2 regions of the Streptomyces sp. NPDC027185 genome follow, and region 1 is predicted to be linked to the other one. Evidence: riboswitches for the same ligand, from Rfam matches in the RefSeq annotation. Region 1 holds a riboswitch; the other holds the start of a gene.
The links. Region 1 has a riboswitch for S-adenosylmethionine ahead of ACZ4M8_RS01380 (aminotransferase class V-fold PLP-dependent enzyme). Riboswitches for the same ligand answer to the same signal wherever they lie in the genome.

Region 1 (4,410 bases):
AGGCTTCTTCTTCCTGGTCTTCGGTGTCATCTCGGTGATCGCGGCCATCGCGAGCATCAACCCGGTGTGGGCCATCGGCCCCTACCGTCCGGACCAGGTGTCCACCGGCGCCCAGCCCGACTGGTACATGGGCTTCGCCGAGGGTCTCGTCCGCGTCATGCCGGGCTGGGAGTGGAACTTCTGGGGTCACACCATCAACTTCGGTGTGCTCATCCCGATCCTGATCTTCCCGCTGGTGCTGGTGGCCATCGCGGTCTACCCGTTCATCGAGTCCTGGGTGCGGGGTGACAAGCGTGAGCACCACATCCTGGACCGTCCGCGCAACGCCCCGACCCGTACCGGTTTCGGTGTGGCCTGGCTGGTCGCGTACTTCGTGATGCTGATCGGTGGCGGTAACGACCTGTGGGCGACCCACTTCCACCTGTCGATCAACTCGATCACCTGGTTCGTGCGGATCGCGTTCTTCGTCGGCCCGGTGCTGGCGTTCATCGCGACGAAGCGGATCTGCCTGGGTCTGCAGCGCCGCGACAAGGACAAGGTGCTGCACGGCCGCGAGTCGGGCATCATCAAGCGGCTGCCGCACGGTGAGTTCATCGAGGTCCACGAGCCGCTCAGCCAGGAGCAGCTGCACGTCCTCACCCAGCACGAGCAGCCCGCGCCGCTTCAGCTGGAGCCCGAGGTCGACGAGAACGGCGTCGAGCGCAAGGCCACGCGGTCGCAGAAGCTGCGTGCCAAGCTCTCGAAGGCGTACTACGGCGAGGACAACGTCATCCCGAAGCCGACCGTCGAGGAGTACAAGGAGATCAGCAGCGGCCACGGCCACCACTGATCACCGAGCCGCCGTGAGGACACGGCGGTAGTGAGACGCCACCCAGAGGGCCCCGTCCGGACACCGGACGGGGCCCTCCGGCCGTTCCGCGGGTCGATAGGGTTCCTCCATACGCAGGCACGAATCAGGAGTGTGGACCATGAACGTTGCGACCCCGGCAGGCGGCGACAGCGTGGCGGCCCGCACCTGGCCGGATGTGCTGAACGCCCTCCTCGGCGGCCGGGACCTCACCGCCGACGACACCGCCTGGGCGATGGACCGGATCATGCGGGGCGAGGCCACCGACGCGCAGATCGCCGGGTTCGCGGTGGCGCTGCGCGCCAAGGGCGAGACCGTCGCGGAGATCTCCGGGCTGGTCCGCGCGATGTACGCGCACGCCCGGCTGATCGACGTACCGGGCCCCGGTGTGGACATCGTCGGCACCGGCGGCGACGGCGCCAAGACCGTCAACATCTCCACGATGTCCTCGATCGTGGTGGCCGGTACGGGCGCGAAGGTCGTCAAGCACGGCAACCGTGCCGCGTCGTCGGCGAGCGGCTCCTCCGACGTCCTGGAGCAGCTCGGCGTCCGGCTGAACCTCTCGCCGCGGCGGGTGGTGGAGGTCGCCGAGGAGGCGGGCATCACGTTCTGCTTCGCGGTGACCTTCCACCCGGCGCTGCGGCACGTCGCCGCCGCCCGCGGCCAACTGGGCATCCGCACCACCTTCAACGTGCTGGGCCCGCTCACCAACCCCGCGCGGGTCCAGGCCCAGGCGACCGGTGTCGCGGACGCGCGGATGGCGCCGATCCTCGCCGGGGTGCTCGCCGAGCGCGGCTCGTCCGCGCTGGTCTTCCGCGGTGACGACGGTCTGGACGAGCTGACGACGACCGCGACGTCGCGGGTGTGGACCGTGCGGGACGGCGAGGTGCGCGAGGAGACGTTCGACCCGCGGGACGTCGGTATCCCGCTGGTGCCGGTGGAGGCGCTGCGCGGCGCCGACGCCGCGTACAACGCTTCGGTGGCGCGGCGGCTGCTGGACGGGGAGAAGGGGCCGGTGCGGGACGCGGTGCTGCTGAACTCCGCGGCGGCGCTCGCCGCGCTGGAGCCGACCGCGGCGCCGCTGGCCGAGCAGATCCGGGCCGGTATGGAGCGGGCCGCGGAGTCCATCGACTCCGGGGCGGCCAAGCGGGCGCTGGAGCGCTGGGCGGCGGCCAGCAACGCCTGAGCGCCGTACGGCCGTTGCGGGGTTCGCTGCCGATTTCCCGTAGCGGCCGGCAACGTCCGGGCGGCGTACGGCCGTTACGGGGAATTCCGGCTGAGCCCGGTCCGATGGATCTCAGTAATCGGACCGGGCTTGCGCCGTTCCATGCATATGGCATGATGCTGCGCAGGTCACGAGTGACAGCGACACAGGCCCCGGCCCGCTGTCCGGCAACCCTCCTTCCGTGGCGGGGTGCCCCGGGTGATGACCAGGCCGCAGGCAGCGAGGTCTGCGGCAAGCGCGGATCCCTCGCCAGGGATCCTGGTCCTCAGAGGGAGAACTTCCGTGAACCAGCGAATGCGATAGGGCTGTAAAGCCCCCTCTCCAGCTTTTCGCTTCTCAGTAATTCCAGCGCTCCGCCGCTGCTTTTCCTGCCGGATTCCGCCGCGCCCTTCCGCGATATCCGTATGCCCGCGCGCGGTGAATTCGCCTTTCTCTCACGGGAGTTCGCCATGTCTGTCTCCACCGTTGCCACCGACCGCCCTGTTTGTGCCCCGCTGGACGTTCTGGGGCGAGATGTCCTGGTTCCGTTGGTCACCGGCGGCGAGGTCGACTACGCGGCCCTCGACTACGCGGCGAGCGCCCCGGCGCTCCAGCGGGTCTGGGACGACGTGGCCGCCTACGCCCCGTACTACGGCAGCGTGCACCGCGGCGCCGGCTACCTCTCGCAGCTCTCCACCGACCTCTTCGAGAACGCCCGCGCCACCATCGCCGGCTTCCTCGGCTGCCGCGACGACGACCAGGTGATCTTCACCCGCTCCACCACCGACTCCCTCAACCTGCTGGCCGCCGCGCTGCCGCCGGGCACCCGCGTCTTCGTCTTCGAGACCGAACACCACGCCTCGCTGCTGCCGTGGGAGCGGCGCGACGGCGTCGAGGTCACCTACCTCGACGCGCCCCGCACCCCGCGGCAGGCCGTCGACATCCTGGAGAAGGCCCTCGCCGCCCGCGACCCCTACGGCCCGGCGCTGGTCTGCGTGACCGGCGCGTCCAACGTCACCGGTGAACTCTGGCCGGTCAAGGAACTGGCCGCCGCGGCGCACGCCCACGGTGCGCGGATCGTGCTGGACGCCGCGCAGCTGGCGCCGCACCACCCCGTCGACCTCGCCGGACTCGACGTGGACTGGGCCGCGTTCTCCGGCCACAAGCTGTACGCGCCGTTCGGCTCCGGTGTGCTGGCCGGCCGCGCCGACTGGCTTCAGGAGGCCGGCCCGTACCTGGCCGGCGGCGGCGCCAGCCGGACCGTCGCACGGCGCCCCGACGGCGGCGTCGACGTCGCCTGGCACACCACCGCCGCCCGCCACGAGGCCGGTTCGCCCAACGTCATCGGCGCCTACGCCATCGCGTCCGCCTGCCAGGCCCTCACCGAGGCCGGTTTCGACACCCTCGTCGCCCGCGAGCAGGAACTGATCGCCCGCGTCCGCACCGGCCTCGCGGACGTCCCCGCCGTCCGGATCCTCTCGCTCTTCGGCGACGACGCCCCCCGCGTCGGCGTGCTGTCGTTCGTCGTCGACGGCTGGAACAGCTCGCACTTCGCCGCGGCGCTCTCCGCCGAGTACGGCATCGGCGTCCGCGACGGCCTGTTCTGCGCCCACCCGCTGGTCCGTACGCTGCTGGGCGGCGCCCCCGACGAGCCCGGCGAGTGCGGCGCCCCCGACACGGCCCCCGGCGAGCGCTCCCTCAACGCGATCCGCGTCAGCTTCGGCGCCGGCACGCCCGACGAGCACATCGACCGTTTCCTCCGCGCCGTCAAGGAACTCGTCACGGACGGCGCCCGGTGGAGCTACCGCACGGAGGAGGGCCGGTGCGTGCCGTACGCGGCCTAGGCCGCGGGTTCTTCCGGCGGGAGGCACGTGCGCGGGGCCTGTTCCGACAGGAATGCCCGGTCGGGCCCGGTCTTTCCGCTTGCGCGGGGGCGGTTGGTGCGCGTGACCTTCCGGCGGGGCCGGCTGTGCCTTTTCTGGCCGTACGGTTTCTGCTCGTACGGTGCGGGTTCGCCGTGCGGCGCGGACTGTGGCGAGTGGTGCGGTTGTCGGGCCGCCCTCTCTCCGTGACGTCGCGCGCGCGGCGGGCGGGGCGCCGCGTACTGCGGGCCGTCGCCCGCTCTCCCTTCGTCGCGCCTGCGGCGGGCGTTGTCGCTGCGCGAGGCTCTTCGGCTGCGGTGCCGGACCTCCGGACTCCGTCCTGCGGCCCGTCCCCTTCCGTGGGTGGGCGGGGAAAGACAGTGGTCGGGGCCGTGGGGGACGGTGCCGCCTGGAGTGGGCACGCCTCAACACCTGCGTCCGGCGGGGGCGAGACCGGTGGCCCAGCCGGCCTGCCCACCTGAGTCACCCTGGCCGAG
Region 2 (4,410 bases), on a different contig from region 1:
GGGGTGCGGGTCTCCTCGATGCTGCTCGATGCTGCAGTCGGTCGGCGCTCAGCCGGCCGCCACCCGGACCATGTCCGCCTGCGGCCCCTTCTGGCCCTGCGAGATCTCGAACTCGACTCGCTGACCCTCCTCAAGGGTGCGGTAGCCGTCCATCTGGATCGCGCTGTAGTGGACGAAAACATCCGCACCACCGTCGACCGCGATGAAGCCGTACCCCTTCTCCGCGTTGAACCACTTGACGGTGCCCTGAGCCATGCCTAACTCCCCTATTACTGGCCCTTGCGCAGGACCGCACTCCGCGGACCCGGGTCAGACCTCACCCCGCGAATGGCCCGTGGGGTGTGCGCCGGAACGCGTCGACCGCCGCCGAATGTATCCGCACCGACGCCCAGCGCAACAGGTCAATCGGACGAGAATTCTGACGGCGCGAGAAGTGGCGATATGCCCAGAACTGGCAATATTCCCGGGCAACTCGGGCCGGACAAAAGGCACTTGAGACGCAAACACCGCACACACTTTGCACACAACTCATCGCGATCCCGGGGCACTGAGAAGGCCGCCGCACCGTGCTCGACGAGCAGAAGAAGGGGATCCGCGAAATGGTATCGCGTTTTGCAGGACTGTTTCACAACGCGGAATCGCTCCGTCCGGATATCCGAACGGAGCGATTATCGGCCAGTAAGAGAAAGGAATGGCGAAAACCATTCGCCACCAGGGTGGCGGCTCCCCGCCCCCGGCCCGGCGTCAGCAGCCGCCGGCCACCGCCGGGATGATCGAGATGCCCGCGCCGTCCGGCGTCGGGGTCTCCAGGCCCTGCTCGAAGCGGACGTCGTCGTCGTTGACGTAGACGTTCACGAAGCGCCGCAGCTTGCCCGCGTCGTCCAGCACCCGGGCGGCGATGCCCTGGTGGTTCTTCTCCAGATCGGTGATGACCTCGGACAGCGTCGCGCCCTCGGCGGTGACCTCGGAGGCGCCGCCGGTGTACGTGCGGAGGATGGTGGGGATGCGGACCTTGACGCTCATGGGTTCTGCCTTCCAACGACTGCGGATACGTCTGCGAGGCCGCCCGCCGCGCCCGGACGGGGCGGGCGGCGGACGGACCGGATCGGCCGGCTACCGGCCGGGGCGACCGGGAGTCAGCCGGCCAGACCGGCCGAGCGGAACGCGTCCAGGCTCGGGCGGATGGTGGCCGTGGGGCCGGTGGTCGGGGCGACGGCGTCAAGCGTCTTGAGGCCGTCGCCGGTGTTGAGGATGACGGTGGTCAGGGACGGGTCGAGCAGGCCCGCTTCGAGGAGCTTGCGGGTCACGCCGACGGTCACCCCGCCCGCGGTCTCCGCGAAGATCCCCTCCGTCCGCGCCAGCAGCTTGATCGCGTCCACGACCTGCTCGTCGTCGACATCCTCCACCGCGCCGCCCGTCCGGCGTGCGATGTCGAGGACGTACGGCCCGTCGGCCGGGTTGCCGATCGCCAGGGACTTGGCGATGGTGTCGGGCTTCTGCGGGCGGACCACGTCGTGGCCCGCCTTGAACGCCGTCGACACCGGGGAGCAGCCCTCCGCCTGGGCACCGTAGATCTTGTAGGGCTTGTCCTCGACGAGGCCGAGGGCGATCAGCTCCTTCAGCCCCTTGTCGATCTTGGTGAGCTGGGAGCCGGAGGCCACCGGGATGACGATCTGGTCCGGCAGCTTCCAGCCGAGCTGCTCGCAGATCTCGTACGCCAGCGTCTTGGAGCCCTCGCCGTAGTAGGGGCGGAGGTTGACGTTGACGAAGCCCCAGCCCTCGCCGAGCGGGTCGCCGATCAGCTCGGAGCAGAAGCGGTTCACATCGTCGTAGTTGCCCTCGATGCCGACGAGGTCGCCACCGTAGACCGCGGCCATGACGACCTTTCCGGCCTCCAGGTCGTGCGGGATGAAGACGCAGGAGCGGAAGCCGGCGCGGCGGGCGGCGGCGCCGACGGCACCGGCGAGGTTGCCCGTCGAGGAGCAGGAGAGGGTGGTGAAGCCGAAGGCGCGGGCCGCCTCGACGGCGATGGCGACGACCCGGTCCTTGAAGGAGTGCGTCGGGTTGCCGGAGTCGTCCTTGACGTAGAGGCCGCCGGTGACGCCCAGCTCACGGGCGAGGTTGTCGGCCTTGACCAGCTTGGTGAAGCCGGGGTTGAGGCTGGGCTTCTCGGCCACGTCCGCGGGGACGGGCAGCAGCGGTGCGTACCGCCAGATGTTGTTCGGACCGGCCTCGATCTGCTTCTTCAGCGCTTCCGGGTCACCGCTCGGCAGCTCGTACGCCACTTCCAGCGGACCGAAACAGGTCGCACAGGCGAAGATCGGGCCGAGCGGGAAACGCTCACCGCATTCGCGACAGGAGAGAGCGACGGCGGGACCGAGAGTGACGGCGGAGGCGTTTTCGGTAACTTCGACAGTTTGCGCAGCCATGGAGGCGAGGCCCTTTCTCCTCATCTTCCTCGCGACGCATCTCGCCGCGAGACGGATTTGGCACCTTCCCTAGCCGGGAGCCTCGCGCCGCGTGATGCGGTCGAGACCGGCTGGAGGGTTGCCGGGGCTTCAACGGGCCGTATCCCTCTGCCCCTCTGGATGAGCGGTATGGCGCTGGGAAATCCCAGGCGTTTGTGGTGCGGTGACCCCGGCATGCGGCGGTCATCCGCGTTGTTCAAGACTGTAACCGACGGCACTGACACGAGAGCCAGCCGTCCGAACCGCGAGATGGATCACATGCGCCGCCGAGACGGCGCGCACCGAGGAGTCTGAAGACGTGCTGGAAGAGGTGGAGCGCTGGCTGGGGCGCCGCTCCTGGTCCGCTGCCGACCGGCCGCTGCCGCAGCTGCTGGAGGCCAAACGGCTCAGCGGCCGCACGGTCAGCGTCGTACTGCCCGCACTCGACGAGGAGGCGACGGTCGGCACGATCGTCGCGGCCATCCGCGCCGCCCTGATGACCGAGGAGGTACCGCTCATCGACGAGCTGGTGGTCCTCGACTCCGGGTCCACCGACCGGACCGCCGAGGTGGCGGCCGCTGCCGGGGCGCGGGTGGTGGCGCGGGACGATGTACTGCCGCGGCTGCCGGCGGTGCCCGGCAAGGGTGAGGTGCTGTGGCGGTCGCTGCTCGTCACCCGCGGTGACATCGTCTGCTTCGTCGACGCCGACCTGCGGGAGTTCTCCCCGGCGTTCGTCTCCGGGATCGTCGGACCGCTGCTGACCGACCCGGACGTGCAGTTCGTCAAGGCGATGTACGACCGGCCGCTGGAGACCGGCGGCGCGCCCGGCGGCGGCCCCGGGCAGGGCGGCCGGGTCACCGAACTGGTCGCCCGCCCGTTGCTCAATCTCCACTGGCCGCAGCTGGCCGGTTTCGTACAGCCGCTGGGCGGTGAGTACGCGGCGCGGCGGTCGCTGCTGGAGCGGCTGCCGTTCCCCGTCGGGTACGGCGTCGAGCTGGGGCTGCTGGTCGACGCGTTGCACACGGTCGGTCTGGACGCGCTGGCCCAGGTGGACGTCGGGGTGCGCAAACACCGCCACCAGGACGGTCAGGCGCTGGGCCGGATGGCCGCGGCGATCTACCGCACCGCTCAACTCCGGCTCGCCCGGGGCCACTTGGTGCGACCCAAGCTGACGCAGTTCGTGCGCGGCGAGAACGGATTCGTCCCCCGGACGAGCGATGTCGACACGGAGGAGCGGCCCCCGATGGCCGAGGTCCCGGAGTACGCGGCGAGCCGGGCGGCCTGAGAGAAGCCGGGGCGGGCTCGCCCGGCGGGGCGACGGCCCGTCCGGGGCGTCCCTCCCTTGGCCTCATTCGTACGTGTGCGCCGTTCCGGTGCGGGCTAGGGTCGCGGCATGGCCTCCGAACACAGCGGTACCGCCTCTGCCCGGACGCCCGCCGCGGTGCGCGGCGCCGGGGTGCTCGTCGCGTCCAACCGCGGCCCGGTCTCGTACACCCTCGGCGCGGACGGTGCGCTGAGTGCGCGGCGGGGCGGCGGCGGGCTGGTCTCCGGGCTGTCGGCGATCGGGCCGGAGGCGGACGCGGTGTGGGTGTGCGCGGCGCTCGGCGACGGTGACCGGGAGGCCGTACGGCGGGTGGACGGTGAGCTTCCGGTGGCCGACACCGGCGGGCAGCGCGTACGGATGCTGGACATCCCGGCGGAGGTGCACACCGCCGCCTACAACGGCATCGCCAATTCGGTGCTCTGGTTCGTCCACCACATGCTCTACCAGACGCCGCTGGAGCCGTCGTTCGACTCGGGTTTCCGGGCGGAATGGGCGGCGTACGAGGCGTACAACGCGGCGTTCGCCGAGGCGCTGGACCGGGCGGCGGCGCCGGGCGCCGCGGTGCTGATCCAGGACTACCACCTGGCGCTGGCCCCGGGGATGCTGCGCGAGCGCCGCCCCGACCTGCGGATCGGGCAC

Region 2: another riboswitch for S-adenosylmethionine. It lies ahead of thrC (threonine synthase); the one in region 1 lies ahead of ACZ4M8_RS01380 (aminotransferase class V-fold PLP-dependent enzyme).

What each region holds. Positions count from the first base shown of each region.
Region 1 covers NZ_JBVHRF010000001.1:321,399-325,808, reverse strand. The annotation lists gene qcrB (cytochrome bc1 complex cytochrome b subunit) at 1-829, shown strand, start outside; gene trpD (anthranilate phosphoribosyltransferase) at 969-2,033, shown strand; SAM riboswitch class IV at 2,199-2,316, shown strand; gene ACZ4M8_RS01380 (aminotransferase class V-fold PLP-dependent enzyme) at 2,522-3,895, shown strand.
Region 2 covers NZ_JBVHRF010000002.1:1,071,480-1,075,889, forward strand. The annotation lists gene ACZ4M8_RS09825 (cold-shock protein) at 49-255, opposite strand; gene ACZ4M8_RS09830 (MoaD/ThiS family protein) at 745-1,023, opposite strand; gene thrC (threonine synthase) at 1,137-2,429, opposite strand; SAM riboswitch class I at 2,447-2,595, opposite strand; gene ACZ4M8_RS09840 (glucosyl-3-phosphoglycerate synthase) at 2,767-3,732, shown strand; gene ACZ4M8_RS09845 (alpha,alpha-trehalose-phosphate synthase (UDP-forming)) at 3,841-4,410, shown strand, end outside.